DNA from 3 places in the Enterobacter cloacae complex sp. genome. Region 3 is predicted to be linked to each of the others. Evidence: predicted binding sites of a transcription regulator. Region 3 holds the regulator's gene; each other region holds the start of a gene.
The links. The regulator sigma-54, encoded in region 3, starts transcription at its own class of promoters, with help from an activator protein. The targets are predictions, from matches to a motif close to GTTGGCACANNTTTCGCTNT.

Region 1: a site for sigma-54 is predicted at 2,419-2,438, ahead of norV (anaerobic nitric oxide reductase flavorubredoxin). Genes of this name have one in related genera too.
Region 2: a site for sigma-54 is predicted at 2,214-2,233, ahead of hypA (hydrogenase maturation nickel metallochaperone HypA). Genes of this name have one in related genera too.

The regions. Positions count from the first base shown of each region.
Region 1 is NZ_LT991957.1:943,522-948,605, forward strand. Features, by position in the region: gene gutQ (arabinose-5-phosphate isomerase GutQ) at 1-786, shown strand, start outside; gene norR (nitric oxide reductase transcriptional regulator NorR) at 783-2,297, opposite strand; gene norV (anaerobic nitric oxide reductase flavorubredoxin) at 2,485-3,933, shown strand; gene norW (NADH:flavorubredoxin reductase NorW) at 3,930-5,063, shown strand.
Region 2 is NZ_LT991957.1:962,554-967,637, forward strand. Features, by position in the region: gene hycC (formate hydrogenlyase subunit 3) at 1-908, opposite strand, end outside; gene DBR02_RS04935 (4Fe-4S dicluster domain-containing protein) at 905-1,513, opposite strand; gene hycA (formate hydrogenlyase regulator HycA) at 1,586-2,050, opposite strand; gene hypA (hydrogenase maturation nickel metallochaperone HypA) at 2,261-2,611, shown strand; gene hypB (hydrogenase nickel incorporation protein HypB) at 2,615-3,478, shown strand; partial or broken gene DBR02_RS04960 (HypC/HybG/HupF family hydrogenase formation chaperone) at 3,469-3,742, shown strand; gene hypD (hydrogenase formation protein HypD) at 3,746-4,867, shown strand; gene hypE (hydrogenase expression/formation protein HypE) at 4,864-5,084, shown strand, end outside.
Region 3 is NZ_LT991957.1:1,538,816-1,543,899, reverse strand. Features, by position in the region: gene rapZ (RNase adapter RapZ) at 1-486, opposite strand, end outside; gene ptsN (PTS IIA-like nitrogen regulatory protein PtsN) at 532-1,023, opposite strand; gene hpf (ribosome hibernation promoting factor) at 1,106-1,393, opposite strand; gene rpoN (RNA polymerase factor sigma-54) at 1,416-2,849, opposite strand; gene lptB (LPS export ABC transporter ATP-binding protein) at 2,897-3,622, opposite strand; gene lptA (lipopolysaccharide ABC transporter substrate-binding protein LptA) at 3,629-4,183, opposite strand; gene lptC (LPS export ABC transporter periplasmic protein LptC) at 4,152-4,727, opposite strand; gene kdsC (3-deoxy-manno-octulosonate-8-phosphatase KdsC) at 4,724-5,084, opposite strand, start outside.

The DNA.
Region 1 (5,084 bases), 600 kb from region 3:
GCCGCGACGCTTGCCAGCACCGGCACTCCGGCGTTTTTCGTTCACCCTGCCGAAGCGCTGCACGGCGATCTGGGGATGATCGAAAGCCGCGACGTGATGCTGTTTATCTCCTACTCCGGTTCAGCCAAAGAGCTGGATCTCATCATCCCTCGCCTGCAAGAAAAATCGGTAGCCCTGTTAGCGATGACCGGAAAACCCCGCTCGCCGCTGGCGCTGGCCGCGAAAGCAACGCTGGATATTTCCGTTGAGCGCGAAGCCTGCCCGATGCACCTGGCCCCCACCTCCAGCACCGTCAACACGCTGATGATGGGCGACGCGCTGGCCATGGCGGTGATGCAGGCGCGCGGTTTTAGTGAAGAAGATTTTGCCCGCTCTCACCCTGCGGGCGCGCTCGGCGCACGTCTGCTCAACAAGGTACACCACCTGATGCGCACGGACGATGCCATTCCGCAGGTCAAGCTCGACACCAGCGTGATGGACGCCATGCTGGAGCTGAGCCGCACCGGGCTGGGGCTGGTTGCGGTGTGCGACAACGACCGCCAGGTGAAGGGCGTCTTCACCGACGGCGACCTGCGCCGCTGGCTGGTGGGCGGCGGCAAACTGGAGGCGCGGGTATCCGAAGCAATGACCCGGGGCGGGCTGACGCTGAATGCCGAGAGCCGCGCCATTGAAGCCAAAGAGGTGCTGATGAAGCGTAAAATCACCGCCGCACCGGTGGTGGACGAGCACGGCAGGCTGTGCGGCGCAATCAACCTGCAAGACTTCTACCAGGCGGGAATACTTTAACCCTTAAGCCCCAGACGTTTCGCCAGCCTGTGGAGGTTGGCGACGTCCATCTCCAACGCCCGCGCGCACGCCGCCCAGCTGCGGTTATTCTGCTCTAGCGCGCGGGTAATCATCTGGCGCTGGAACGCGTCCGTCGCCTCGCGCAGGTTTTCGTTCACGCTCTCCGGTAAAACTGGCTTAACGGACGGCGTCGTTTCCTCATGCAATGCAAAATGGCGCGCATGAATAACCACTTCATCCCCCGAACGCGTTGCCCGCGCCAGCACCACCGCACGGTGGATCGCATGTTCCAGCTCACGCACGTTACCCGGCCAGCCGTAGCTCAGAAGGTGCGTCCTCGCACCGGGGCTTAGCACCACGCGGGAGAGCCCCATTTTGAGCCGACACTGTTCGCAGAAAAAGCCCGCCAGCAGCACCACGTCGTCGCCCCGCTCGCGCAGCGGCGGCACCGTGAGCGGGAACACGCTCAGGCGGTGGAACAGATCGACGCGGAAATTCCCCGCCAGCACCTCTTCGCGCAGATCGCGGTTCGTCGCCGCCAGCACGCGCACATCCACGCGTAAGCTGCGATCGTCACCCACGCGTTGAATATCGCCATACTGCAACACGCGCAGCAGCTTGGCCTGGAGCGAAAGGGAGAGCTCGCCAATTTCATCCAGGAACAGCGTGCCGTTGTCGGCCATTTCGAACTTGCCGCTGCGGTTGCTGATCGCCCCGGTAAACGCCCCTTTGACGTGACCGAACAGCTCGCTTTCCGCCACGCTTTCCGGCAGCGCCGCGCAGTTGAGGTACACCAGCGGGTTCACCGCGCGCGGCGAGGCTTCGTGGATCGCTTTCGCCACCAGCTCTTTACCGGTGCCGGTTTCCCCGAAGATCAGCACGTTCAAATCAGACGCGGCGACAATCTCAATCTCTTTTTTGAGCTGCTCCATGCCCGGCGAAAGGCCGATCATCTCGGTGTGCGCCACCTGCTCAAACGCCGTCGGGCTACCGGGAAGAATATTCTGGCTCTCCAGCTGTTCTATTAGCAGTGCATTGTTCAGCGCCCCGGCTGCCAGCGCGGCAATCAGCCGTAGCTCTTCGTCGCTGAAGGTGTCGAACTGATCCGGCGACATGCCGTCGAGGGTTAATGCGCCAATCAGATTCTGGCCTGCGAACAGCGGCAGGCCAATACAGGCGTGCACCTTCAGGCTCTCCTGCCCCGGAATCAGGCCGTCGTACGGATCGGGCAGATCGCTGTCTGCCGGGAAACGCACCACATCGCCCGCGCGGGCAATGGTTTCCAGACGCGGGTGGCCCTCCAGCGTAAAGCGCCGCCCGAGTACGTCCTTCGCCAGGCCGTCGATAGCCAGCGGAATAAACTGCCGCCCTTCGTAACGCAGCAGCGCCGACGCATCGCAATCCAGCACGTGGCGCAACGTGGAGATCAGCCGTTGAAAGCGGTCCTGATGACCAATACCGGTTTGCAGTTCTATGGCGATTTTCGCCAGGACGTCTACGGAAAAGCTCATGTCTGCCTCACTGTCATTTTGACAACACATAATGTCATATTGACAATTTTTAAGATAGTCATAATGACTATCCATTATGGGCCATAAAATAATAAACGCTTAAAATTCAAATATATAAAAAGTTGGCACGCAACTTGATATAAGCAAACCATCTTATTTGAAAACGCTGTATTACGCTGAGGTTGCTATGTCTATTCTGGTTAAAAATAACATTCATTGGGTGGGTCAACGTGACTGGGAAGTACGTGATTTTCACGGCACGGAATACAAAACGCTGCGCGGCAGCAGCTACAACAGCTATCTCATCCGTGAAGGTAAAAACGTCCTGATCGATACCGTCGATCACAAATTCAGCCGTGAGTTCGTGCAGAACCTGCGTGGTGAAATCGACCTGAACGACATCGATTACATCATCATCAACCATGCGGAAGAGGATCACGCCGGGGCCCTGACCGAGCTGATGTCTTATATTCCGGATACTCCGATCTACTGCACCACCAACGCCATTGACTCCATCAACGGTCACCACCACCATCCGGAGTGGAACTTCCACACCGTAAAAACCGGCGATTCGCTGGATATCGGCAACGGCAAGCAGCTGATCTTCGTGGAAACTCCGATGCTGCACTGGCCGGACAGCATGATGACCTACATGACCGGTGACGCGGTGCTGTTCAGTAACGACGCCTTCGGCCAGCATTACTGCGACGAACGTCTGTTCAATGATGAAGTGGATCAGACCGAGCTGTTCGAACAGTGCCAGCGCTACTACGCCAATATCCTGACCCCATTCAGCCGTCTGGTCACGCCAAAAATCACCGAGATCCTCGGCTTCAACCTGCCGGTAGATATGATTGCGACCTCCCACGGCGTGGTATGGCGTGAAAACCCCACCCAGATCGTCGAGCTGTACCTGAAATGGGCGGCGGATTACCAGGAAGACCGCATCACCATCTTCTACGACACCATGTCCAACAACACCCGCATGATGGCGGACGCGATTGCCCAGGGCATCAACGAAGTTGACCCGAACGTGGCGGTGAAAATCTTCAACGTGGCGCGTAGCGATAAAAACGAAATCCTGACCAACGTCTTCCGCTCTAAGGGCGTGCTGGTGGGTACCTCCACCATGAACAACGTGATGATGCCGAAGATTGCCGGACTGGTGGAAGAGATGACTGGCCTGCGCTTTCGTAACAAACGCGCCAGCGCCTTTGGCTCTCACGGCTGGAGCGGCGGCGCGGTAGACCGTCTCTCCACCCGTTTACAGGATGCCGGCTTTGAGATGTCCATGAGCCTGAAAGCGAAATGGCGTCCGGACCTCGACGCGCTGGAAGTCTGTCGCCAGCACGGCCGCGACATTGCACGCCAGTGGGCGCTTGCGCCGCTGCCGCAAACCGCCCCCGCCGCGGCGGTTGCGCCGGAAGCCGTAGCAGAAGCCGCCCCTGCCGCTGCCGACCTCGGCCCTTGCATGCAGTGCAGCGTCTGCCAGTGGATTTACGATCCTGAACTGGGCGAGCCGTTGCAGGATGTCGCGCCGGGTACGCCGTGGAGCGAGGTGCCGGACAACTTCCTCTGCCCTGAATGTTCCCTCGGCAAAGACGTCTTTGATGAACTGGCAACGGAGGCAAAATGAGCCACGGCATCGTCATTATTGGCTCGGGCTTTGCCGCCCGCCAGCTGGTGAAAAATATCCGCAAACAGGATGCTAACGTGCCGTTGACGGTGATCGCCGCCGACAGCATGGACGAGTACAACAAGCCTGATTTAAGCCACGTCATTAGCCAGAATCAGCGCGCCGAAGATCTCACCCGCCAGACGGCGGGGGAGTTCGCAGAGCAATTTAACCTGCGTCTGTTTCCGTACACCTGGGTCACGGATATTGACGCCGACGCCCATGTGGTGAAAGCGAAAGATCATACCTGGCAGTACGATAAGCTGGTGCTGGCGACGGGCGCCTCTGCGTTTGTGCCGCCGGTTGAGGGCCGCGAGCTGATGGTCACGCTCAACAGCCAGCAGGAGTATCAGGCCAGCGAAACCCGGCTACGCGATGCCGCCAGAGTGATGATTGTCGGCGGCGGGCTGATTGGCACCGAGCTGGCGATGGACTTCTGTCGGGCGGGTAAATCCGTCACCCTGGTTGACCACGCGGCCAGCATTCTGTCGGCGCTGATGCCGGCAGAAGTAAGCAGTCGCTTACAGCATCGTCTGACCGACATGGGCGTGCATCTGCTGCTGAAATCGCAGTTGCAGAGCCTGAGCAAAACCGAAACCGGCGTTCTTGCAACGCTCGACCGCAACCGCAGCGTGGAAGTGGATGTGGTTATCGCGGCGACGGGTTTGCGCCCGGAAACCGCGCTGGCGCACCGCGCAGGGGCCGAAATAAACCGCGGCGTGAAGGTAGACAGCTACCTGCAAACCACCCAGCCGGACATTTATGCCCTGGGCGACTGCGCGGAAATTAACGGAAAGGTGCTGCCGTTCCTGCAACCGATTCAGTTAAGCGCCATGTTTCTGGCGAAAAACCTGCTCGGCGGCAGCGCACCGGTGAAATTACCCGCCATGCTGGTGAAAGTGAAAACGCCGGAATTACCGCTGCATCTCGCCGGTGAAACGCAGCGTCAGGATCTGAACTGGCAGATAGCCATTGAGCCTCAGGGCATGGTGGCGCGCGGTACGGATGCTGAGGGTCAGACGCGCGCCTTTGTCGTCAGCGAAGACAGAATGAAGGAGGCCTTCGCGCTGCTGAAATCGCTTCCTGCTTAACCCTCGTAATGCCGGGTGGCG
Region 2 (5,084 bases), 580 kb from region 3:
ACGCCCGCGCCCATGCCGAGCAGGATAATCCCGATGTTTTCCAGGGTGTGGTACGCCAGCAGGCGCTGGATGTTGTGCTCCATCAGGGCGTACAGCCCGCCGACAAAGGCGGTGATCATCCCCGCAATCAGCAGCGCCACGCCCCACCACAGCGGCGGCTGACCGCCCGTCAGGGTTATCATAAGAACGCCGAACAGACCGACCTTCATTACCACCGTCGAAAACAGCGCGGCGGCAGGCGCAGAGGTGTTCGCATGCGCCTGCGGAACCCAGCCGTGCAGCGGGATAATCCCGGCCAGCAGGCCAAAGCCGACGACGCCCAATAGCCAGACGTCGTTGCCCAGCGTCTGGCCGTTAAGCGCGGCAAAGTCCAGGGTGCCGAAACGCTGCCACACCAGCCAGCAGGCCAGCGCCAGCAGCAGCGTGCCGAGGCGTCCGAGCGCAAACCACAGCTTGCCGGAGGCGCTGCATCCGGTCAGGAACACGCCGCACAGCGCCATGATTTCGGCCATCACCACAAGCGAGCCAAGGTTGCTGGCGATAACCGTGCAGACCGCGGCGGCCATCAGCAGGTTAACCAGCAGGCCGTTCGCTTTGGTCTGCTGATGGCGGTGCCAGTCGATATTAAACAGGCTGATAAACAGCCCGCATAGTCCAAAGGTCACCAGCCAGATGGCGTTCAGCGGCGTGAGTTCAACGGCGTGGTGAATCAGCGGAAGGGTTGTGTTGACGGGTTGGCCGTCGATCAGGACAACGCCGCCCGCCGCCAGCGTCATCAGGCTGCCGATCGCCCCGCCGATGCCGGCGATCCAGCCGCTCAGCGTTTTATGGAAGGAGACGATCGGCGCCAGGACAGCGGCGGCGGCAAACCAGGCCACGCCGCTGGTCATCATTACTATCGCGTTCATTTCGCCCCCTCGTTTAGCGCCCGCAGCAGCGAAAGATCGCCGACGTCGGTATTAATGGTCAGCTCGCGCTTACGCTTGCTGGTGCGGGCAATATCGCGAATGTTAACCAGGACCAGCGCCCGTGTCGGGCAGGTCCGCACGCAGGCCGGGCCCTGCTCATCAAAGCTACACAGGTCGCACTTCACCGCGACGGCGCGCACGCCCGGCACCCAGTCCAGCAGCGTGCTCACGCGTGCCGGAGCCGGTGGCGCAGGCGGCGCTTTAGGGGTGTTGGCATTCGCCGGAATATGCAGCGGACGGCTGCCGGAAAATTCAATGGCACCGAACGGACAGGCGATGGCGCACAGCTTGCAGCTCACGCACAGGCTTTCGTTCAGCTGCACTGCGCCATCGACGCGGGTGATGGCGTTGACGGGACAGACGCCCGCGCACGGGGCATCTTCACAGTGGTGACAGAGCTGCGGGGCAGACTCTTTCTCATTACGCATGACGCGCAGGCGCGGCATGGACTGGAGCCCGTGCAGGCGGTGCGTTTCCGAGCACGCCGCCTCACAGGTCCGACAGCCAATACAGACCGTCGAGTCAGCAATTACAAAACGGTTCACCGGGCAATCCTCTGGTGATGGTCATTTTTGACGAAAAAAACTGTCTTATCGACACTTCTCGACACGCGTTTTTCAGGCCACGTTCGCTGAGGATTTTCCGTCGATCAGCTGTTTCAGGTTGATCGGCCGATCATGCTCAACGGCGGCGTAGAGGCCGTTGTAAACCGGCGCGATTTTCTCCAGATAGTGCTCCAGCACCTGCTGGCGATCGCGGTTGCTGACGTGACCGTCCACCATGCCGTCGGCCATCAGCTGCGCCCGGGCGATGCAGTGCCTGTCGCCCTCTTTCGTCTCGACGTAGTACTCAATCGTGTGGCTGTTGAAGGTCTCCGCCAGGGTGACGTAAATCGTAAAGTGACCGAACAGCACAAAGCGCATGTCCCCCTGCGCTGCACAGCTCATGGCGTGATGCAGGTGGGCCTTCGACAGCGTAATCCCCTGGATCAGTGAATTGCAGTACAGGTGCCATTGCTCCTGGAGCTGCTGATGACGTTGCGCGATGTAATCCGCTTTTTCGCTAATTTCCCAAATAGTCATAAAAGGTATCCGGTTAATGGAGTTAGCGGCTGTTAAGCAGATTTCGTGCCACTTTTTAATTGATTGATTTAAATGGATTTTACAGGAAAACATACTGTCATCGCCGCGGTGTCGACGTGTCATTTCGACAGCGTTGACATCGTCACGCCGTAGCCAAAACCAAGCTGGCACCGTTATTGCATTGAAGGGGCAATTCATTAAGGAGGCGTCATGCACGAAATCACCCTCTGCCAGCGGGCCCTGGAACTTATCGAACAGCAGGCTGTGCAGAACCACGCAAAACGCGTGACCGGCGTCTGGCTGAAGGTCGGCGCCTTTTCCTGCGTCGAGACCAGCGCCCTCACCTTCTGTTTTGAACTGGTGTGCCGCGGCACGCTGGCGGAAGGCTGCGCGCTGCATATCGAGGAGCAGCAGGCAGAGTGCTGGTGCGAGCCGTGTCAGCAGTACGTCACGCTGCTTTCATCGAAGGTGCAGCGTTGTCCGCAGTGCCAGAGCAGCGGGCTGCGCATCGTGGCGGATGACGGCATGCAGATCCAGCGCCTCGAAATCGAGAAGGAGTAAGTTATGTGTAGTATCTGCGGTTGCGCCGAAGGCAACCTGTATATAGAAGGGGATGAACACCGTCCTCACTCCGCGTTTCGCTCCGCGCCCTTTTCCCCTGCCCCGCGTCCCGCGGCGGCACTGACCGGCATCACCTTTGCGCCGCAGCGTTCCGACGCGGGCGACCTGCATTACGGCCACGGCGAAGCGGGTACCCACGCGCCGGGCATGAGTCAGCGCCAGATGCTGGAGGTGGAGATCGACGTGCTGGACAAAAATAACCAGCTCGCTGCCCGCAACCGCGCCCGCTTTGCGGCCCGTCAACAGCTGGTGCTCAACCTGGTCTCCAGCCCCGGCTCCGGTAAAACCACCCTGCTGACTGAAACCCTCAAACGGCTGAACCAACGCATCTCCTGCGCGGTGATCGAAGGCGATCAGCAAACCGTTAACGACGCGGCGCGCATCCGCGAAACCGGCACGCCCGCCATTCAGGTTAACACCGGCAAGGGCTGCCACCTGGATGCGCAGATGATTGCCGACGCCGCCCCGCGCCTGCCGCTGGAAGCGCACGGCATTCTGTTTATCGAAAACGTCGGCAACCTGGTGTGCCCGGCAAGCTTCGACCTTGGCGAACGGCATAAAGTGGCGGTGCTCTCCGTTACGGAAGGAGAGGACAAGCCGCTGAAGTATCCGCATATGTTTGCTGCCGCCTCCCTCATGCTGCTGAACAAAGTCGACCTGCTGCCGTACCTCAACTTCGACGTGGATAAGTGCGTGGCTTACGCCCGGGAAGTGAACCCGGTCATTGAGATCCTGCTGGTTTCCGCCACGCGCGGTGACGGGATGGACGCCTGGCTGAACTGGCTGGAGAGCGAACGATGTGCATAGGCGTTCCCGGACAAATTCATTCCATCGACGGCAATCAGGCCAGGGTGGAGGTCTGCGGCATCCTGCGCGATGTCGACCTGACGCTAGTGGGCAGCCACGACGAAACCGGCGCATCGCGTCTCGGCCAGTGGGTGCTGGTCCACGTGGGGTTTGCCATGAGCGTGATTAATGAGGAGGAAGCCCGCGACACGCTGGACGCGCTACAGAATATGTTCGACGTTGAGCCGGACGTGGGGCGCCCTGCTGTATGGGGAGGAACGCTAACACATGCGTTACGTTGATGAATATCGCGCACCTGAGCGGGTGTTGCAGCTTATCGATCGCCTGAAATCTCGCGCGTCGCTGCTGGAGTACACGGCAGACCGGCCGCTGCGGATCATGGAGGTCTGCGGCGGCCACACCCACGCCATCTTCAAATTTGGTCTCGACCAGCTGCTGCCGGAGAACATCGAGTTTATCCACGGCCCCGGCTGTCCGGTGTGCGTGCTGCCGATGGGGCGCATCGACAGCTGTCTCGACATCGCCAGCCGGCCCGGCGTGATTTTTTGCACCTTTGGCGACGCGATGCGCGTGCCGGGGAAAAATGGCTCGCTGCTCCAGGCGAAGGCGCGGGGCGCGGACGTGCGGATTGTCTACTCCCCGATGGATGCCCTGACGCTGGCAGAGGCTAATCCTGACCGCAAGGTCGTCTTTTTCGGGCTGGGTTTTGAAACCACCATGCCCGCCACCGCCATCACCCTCCAGCAGGCGAAAGCCCGCAACGTCACTAACTTTTTCTTTTTCTGCCAGCACATCACGCTGATCCCCACGCTGCGCAGCCTGCTTGACGCGCCAGATAACGGCATCGACGCGTTTCTGGCGCCGGGCCACGTCAGCATGATCATCGGCACAGACGCCTACGGTTTTATTGCTGAACAGTACAATCGTCCGTTAGTGGTGGCTGGATTCGAGCCACTTGATCTACTGCAAGGCGTGACCATGCTGGTTGAGCAGAAAATAGCGGCCCTGAGTGCGGTGGAGAATCAGTATCGCCGCGTGGTGCCCGATGCCGGAAATAGACGGGCACAGCAGGCGATAGCCGACGTGTTTAGCGTGGAAGGCGACGGCGAATGGCGCGGGCTGGGGCTGATTGCGGAATCCGGTGTGCACCTGACGCCTGCGTATCGCGCCTTCGACGCCGAAGCGCATTTCCGCCCGCAGCCGCAGCAGGCGTGCGACGATCCCCGCGCCCGCTGTGGCGACGTGCTCACCGGCAAATGTAAACCTCATCACTGCCCGTTATTTGGCAACGCCTGTAACCCGCAAACCGCGTTTGGCGCGCTGATGGTCTCCTCCGAAGGGGCATGCGCCGCGTGGTATCACTATCGCAACCAGGAGTGTGAAGCATGAACACGGTGGAAATGGCGCACGGAAGCGGTGGACAGGCGATGCAGCAGCTGATTAACCGGCTGTTCATGGAAGCCTTTAATAATCCCTGGCTCGCCGAGCAGGAGGATCAGGCGCGCATCGCGCTCTCAACCCTCACCGCACACGGTGACCGGCTGGCGTTCTCTACCGACAGCTACGTGATTGACCCGCTGTTCTTCCCGGGCGGCGATATCGGCAA
Region 3 (5,084 bases):
CATCGTCAGTTCGCGCTCGCGCTTGCCGAGCAAGCGAGTACGCAGCATTTCCGCCAGTTCGTGGACGGACATTTCAGAGGTGTCGACAATCAGGTCGGCGCGGGAACGCAGCGGCTCAAGCAGATCGCTTTCTTTATCAATGGCGCTTTCCAGCGACAGATTTTTACTGGAGAGCGGATGCAAACGACGGGTATCGCTGTAGCGGCGGATCAGCGTGTTGCGGTCAGCGTCAAGGAACAAGAGCTGCGGTGAAAAACACTCCGGCAGATTGTTCATTGCCTGCTCGAAGATTTCCGGCGATTCCGGCATGTTGCGCACGTCAATACTGACGGCGGCAGAGATTTGCCGGTCCGCAAGCGTCCGCGCCAGATCGGGTAACAACACTACCGGCAGGTTATCTACACAGTAAAATCCCATGTCTTCCAGCGCGCGCAGGGCCACGGATTTCCCGGACCCCGAACGACCGCTGACGATCATCAGCACCATGTTCCGTTTCTCCTCAGGGCAGCCGTTCTGAAGGCCTTCTCCCGATTATGCCTCATCCTGATTGCCTTCTGCTTCAGTGATAATTTGATAAAGCTCTTCATCACTTTGGGCTGAGCGCAGTCGACGACAAATGGTTTTGTCCGCCAGACGTTTGGCCACCAGCGACAGCGTGTGCAGATGGGTTTTGGTCTGATCGGCAGGCACCAGCAGCGCAAAGAGCAGATCCACAGGCTGGTTATCGATGGCGTCAAAAGCGATAGGCGTTTCCAGTTGCACAAACACCCCCACGGCACGCAGCGTATCTTCTTCCAGCTTGCCATGCGGGATCGCAATGCCGTTGCCGATGCCGGTACTGCCCATTTTTTCACGGGTCAGAATGGCTTCAAACACGATCTGCGGCGGCAGACCCAGCTGTTTTGCGGCCAGTTCACTGATAATTTCCAGCGCACGTTTTTTGCTCTGGCAGTGAACGCCACTGCGGGTACAATCCTGGTTAAGGACATTGCTCAGTTGTAGAGCGGAATCGTTGTTTATCATAATTTCACCTAAGCGCTAACCGTACAAATGGCCTGTTGTGTCTCACAACAGGCCGTCCTGCACCCGTTAACTGCCCGGACAATTAGTGTTGTTTCAGTTTATCTTTATGTTTATTGAGCTGTCTCGCAAGCTTATCAATCAAGCCGTCGATAGCCGCGTACATGTCTTGCCCTTCCGCACTGGCATGGAGTTCCCCTCCGTTGACGTGCAGAGTCGCATCCGAGATATGCGTCACTTTCTCCACTTTCAACACAACATAGACCTGATTGATCCTTTCGAAATACTGCTCAAGTTTTGCGAACTTAGTGTTCACAAAATCGCGTAAGGCCTCAGTAATCTCGACGTTATGTCCGGTGATATTGAGCTGCATAGTGTCTTCCTTATCGGTTGTGTCAAACCAGTTGTTTACGCTGGTTAGACGGCGGAATGGATAAAGACTCTCGATACTTCGCAACAGTACGGCGTGCCACCATAATACCCTGATCGGACAGCATGGTGGTTAACTTACTGTCACTGAGTGGCTTCGCGGGGTTCTCCGCGGCGATCAACTTCTTCACCAGTGCGCGAATGGCCGTTGACGAGGCTTCGCCGCCGCCTTCAGTGTTCACGTGGCTGGAGAAGAAATACTTAAGCTCAAAAATACCGCGCGGACTGTGCAGGTACTTCTGCGTAGTCACGCGGGAAATGGTTGATTCATGCATCTCGACGGCCTGGGCGATGTCTGCCAGCACCATCGGTTTCATAAACTCTTCGCCCTGTTCAAAGAACGCCTGCTGCTGTTCGACAATACAGCGGCTGACGCGCAGCAGCGTGTCATTTCGGCTCTCCAGGCTCTTAATCAACCATCGTGCTTCCTGAAGGTTGCTGCGAATGTATTGATTATCGGCGTCGTTACGTGCGCTGGTGCACATGGAGGCATATTGCTGGTTGATTTGCAGGCGAGGAAGGCTGTCGGCGTTCAGTTCAACGACCCAGCGGCCGTTGTGCTTTCTCACCAGCACATCAGGAATGACATATTCCGGTTCGCTGGTCTGGATCGACTGTCCCGGACGCGGATCGAGTGACTGGATCAGATTCACCGCTTCCTTCAGCACCTCTTCTTTGAGACGCGTGACGCGCATCAGGGTGCGGAAATCGTGGTTCGCCAGCAGATCCAGATGATCGCTGATGATGAGCCGGGCTTCGTCAATCCACGGTGTCTCTTTGGCAAACTGCGAAAGCTGGATCAGCAGGCAGTCGCGCAGATCTCTCGCGGCGACGCCAATCGGGTCGAAACGCTGGACGCGCTTGAGGACGGCTTCGATCTCTTCCATCTCAATGTCGTCATCGCCGATGCTTTCCAGAATATCGTCCAGCGTCACGGTCAAATAGCCCGTGTCGTCAACGGCATCGACAATCGAGGTGGCAATCGCGCGATCGGTATCCGAGAAAGGCGTCAGCTCCACCTGCCACATCAGGTAGTCCTGAAGCGACTGGGTGGTTTCGCCCTGATAGACCGGCAGTTCGTCGTCCTGATAGTCCGCGCGCGTGCCGGAAGGCGTTCCTGCGGTGTAGATTTCATCCCAGCTGGCATCCAGCGGCAGCTCGTCCGGCATCTCTTTTTGTTCGAGCGCATCGGCGGTGTCGAGCGTTTCCGTGTCCTGCGTTTGCTGGGTATCTACCTCGTCATGAAGATCGGTTTGCTCCAGCAGCGGATTGCTGTCCAGCGCCTGCTGGAGCTCCTGCTGGAGTTCTAACGTGGACAACTGCAACAGACGGATGGCCTGTTGTAGCTGCGGCGTCATGGCCAGTTGCTGGCTGAGCCGTAATTGCAAACCTTGCTTCATGTTCAGCGCGTTTTTCTCCGGTTCGGCGTGACTTAACCTCTACCCTATCAGAGTCTGAAGTCTTCCCCAAGGTACACGCGCTTAACATGCTCATCTTCGAGGATTTGCTGCGGCGTACCGTGGGCAATCAGATGGCCCTGGCTCACAATGTAGGCGCGTTCACACACGGCCAGCGTTTCGCGTACGTTGTGGTCCGTGATCAGTACGCCAAGCCCGCTGTCGCGCAGATGCTCAATGATACGTTTGATATCGATAACCGAAATCGGGTCAACGCCCGCAAACGGCTCATCCAGCAGGATAAATTTCGGATTTGCTGCCAGCGCGCGCGCAATCTCAACGCGGCGGCGTTCACCGCCGGACAGCGCCTGACCGAGGCTGTCGCGAAGATGTTCAATATGAAACTCTTCCATCAGCTCGTTCGCGCGGTCGGTGCGCTGCTCGCTGGTCAGATCGTCACGGATCTGGAGCACGGCCATCAGGTTATCGAACACGCTTAAGCGGCGGAAGATAGACGCTTCCTGCGGCAGGTAGCCGATGCCACGACGCGCGCGGGCATGCAGCGGCAGCAGGCTGATGTCTTCATCATCAATGATGATGTTGCCAGCGTCACGCGGGACAATGCCCACCACCATGTAGAAGGTTGTGGTTTTACCCGCACCGTTAGGGCCAAGCAAGCCCACGATTTCGCCGGAGTTGACGGTCAGACTGACATCTTCGACGACGCGGCGGCCCTTGTACGCTTTCGCGAGGTTTTTTGCAGTTAATGTTGCCATAACGAATTAGTTACTCTTTTTCTGTGCCGGAGCCTGACCGTTGTTCTTGTCCTGCAACTGCGAAGGCACGAGCACGGTAGTGACGCGTTTACCTTTTTCGCTGGAGGCCTGCATTTTCTGCTCTTTCACCAGATAGGTGATCTTGTCGCCTTTGATGTTGCTGTCCAGCTGTTCCAGGTAAGCATTACCGGTCAGGATGACCAGATCCTTCGCCAGTTCGTAGTGCATATGCGAGGCATGGCCTTTTACCGGCTTGCCGTTGTCCTGCATCTGGTAGAACGTGGCCGGGTTGCCATAACCATCAATAATCTCTTTGCCCTGTTCGCCGCCCGGACGGGTAACGACCACTTTATCGGCATTGATTTTGATGGTGCCCTGGGTCACGACGACGTTGCCGGTAAAGGTAACAACGTTACCCTGCATATCCAGAGACTGCGTATCAGATTCGATATGAATCGGCTGCTCGGTGTCGCCAGTCACAGCAAGCGCGGGAAGACTGGCCGCCAGCAGCGCGCTGGCGATAACAACTTTAAGGCTGAGTTTGTTTGTTTTGAATTTCATAGGAGGTTCTAACCTTTTCAATCAGCTCGGCGTTTTTGCTGCGTAAGTTCCCGCGCATTCTTAAACCGCTGGAATTAAATGTTGTGCCATACAGGGTGACTAAATCCTGCGACGTGACATCCTGGGTGACCAGGTTGATCTGGGCGTTATCGGTCGTAATTTTGCGCAGTTGAGCGTCAGCGGTCAGGGCGTTGACCTCAACGTGACCATACAGATAAAGCATACGGTCATTTGTCAGTTTTGCCCGGTCAGACTTGATCGACCACGTCGGCACTTTGTCGGTATCAAAGGTGGTCAGCACCGGCTGGGTAAACCACGAAACACCGTCATCTGAAAAATATTCGACATGCTGAGCAATCAGGCGATAGTTCAGTGCGCCTTCCGGGCTATAGACCACGGTATCGCTGCGATCGCTTTTGTAGGTCGGGTCGCTCGTGTTGACCACTTCCGTTTGCGTATCATCGCGGTCGGCGAGGTTCACGCCAATCAGGATCAGGACGACAAGCGAAAGCAGAATGATAACCCAACGTCTGGTTTTACTCATATCGATTGCCCTTTCGCCTCATCAAGCTTGCCCTGCGCCAGCAGAAGCAGATCGCAGACTTCACGCACGGCACCGCGGCCACCGTGAATATGGGTAACGTAATCAGCACGCGGGATCAGCAGCGGGTGTGCGTCAGCCACGGCAATGCTCAGACCCACCTCCGCCATCACTGGCCAGTCGATCAAATCATCCCCGACGTACGCCACATTCTCTGGCGCAATGGCCAGTTTTTCCAGCAAATCCCGGAAGGCTACCATCTTATCAGACTGTCCCTGATAGAGATGCGTAATGCCCAGCGTTTCACACCGATCTTCTACCAGTTTAGCTTTCCGCCCGGTGATGATTGCAACGTCAATA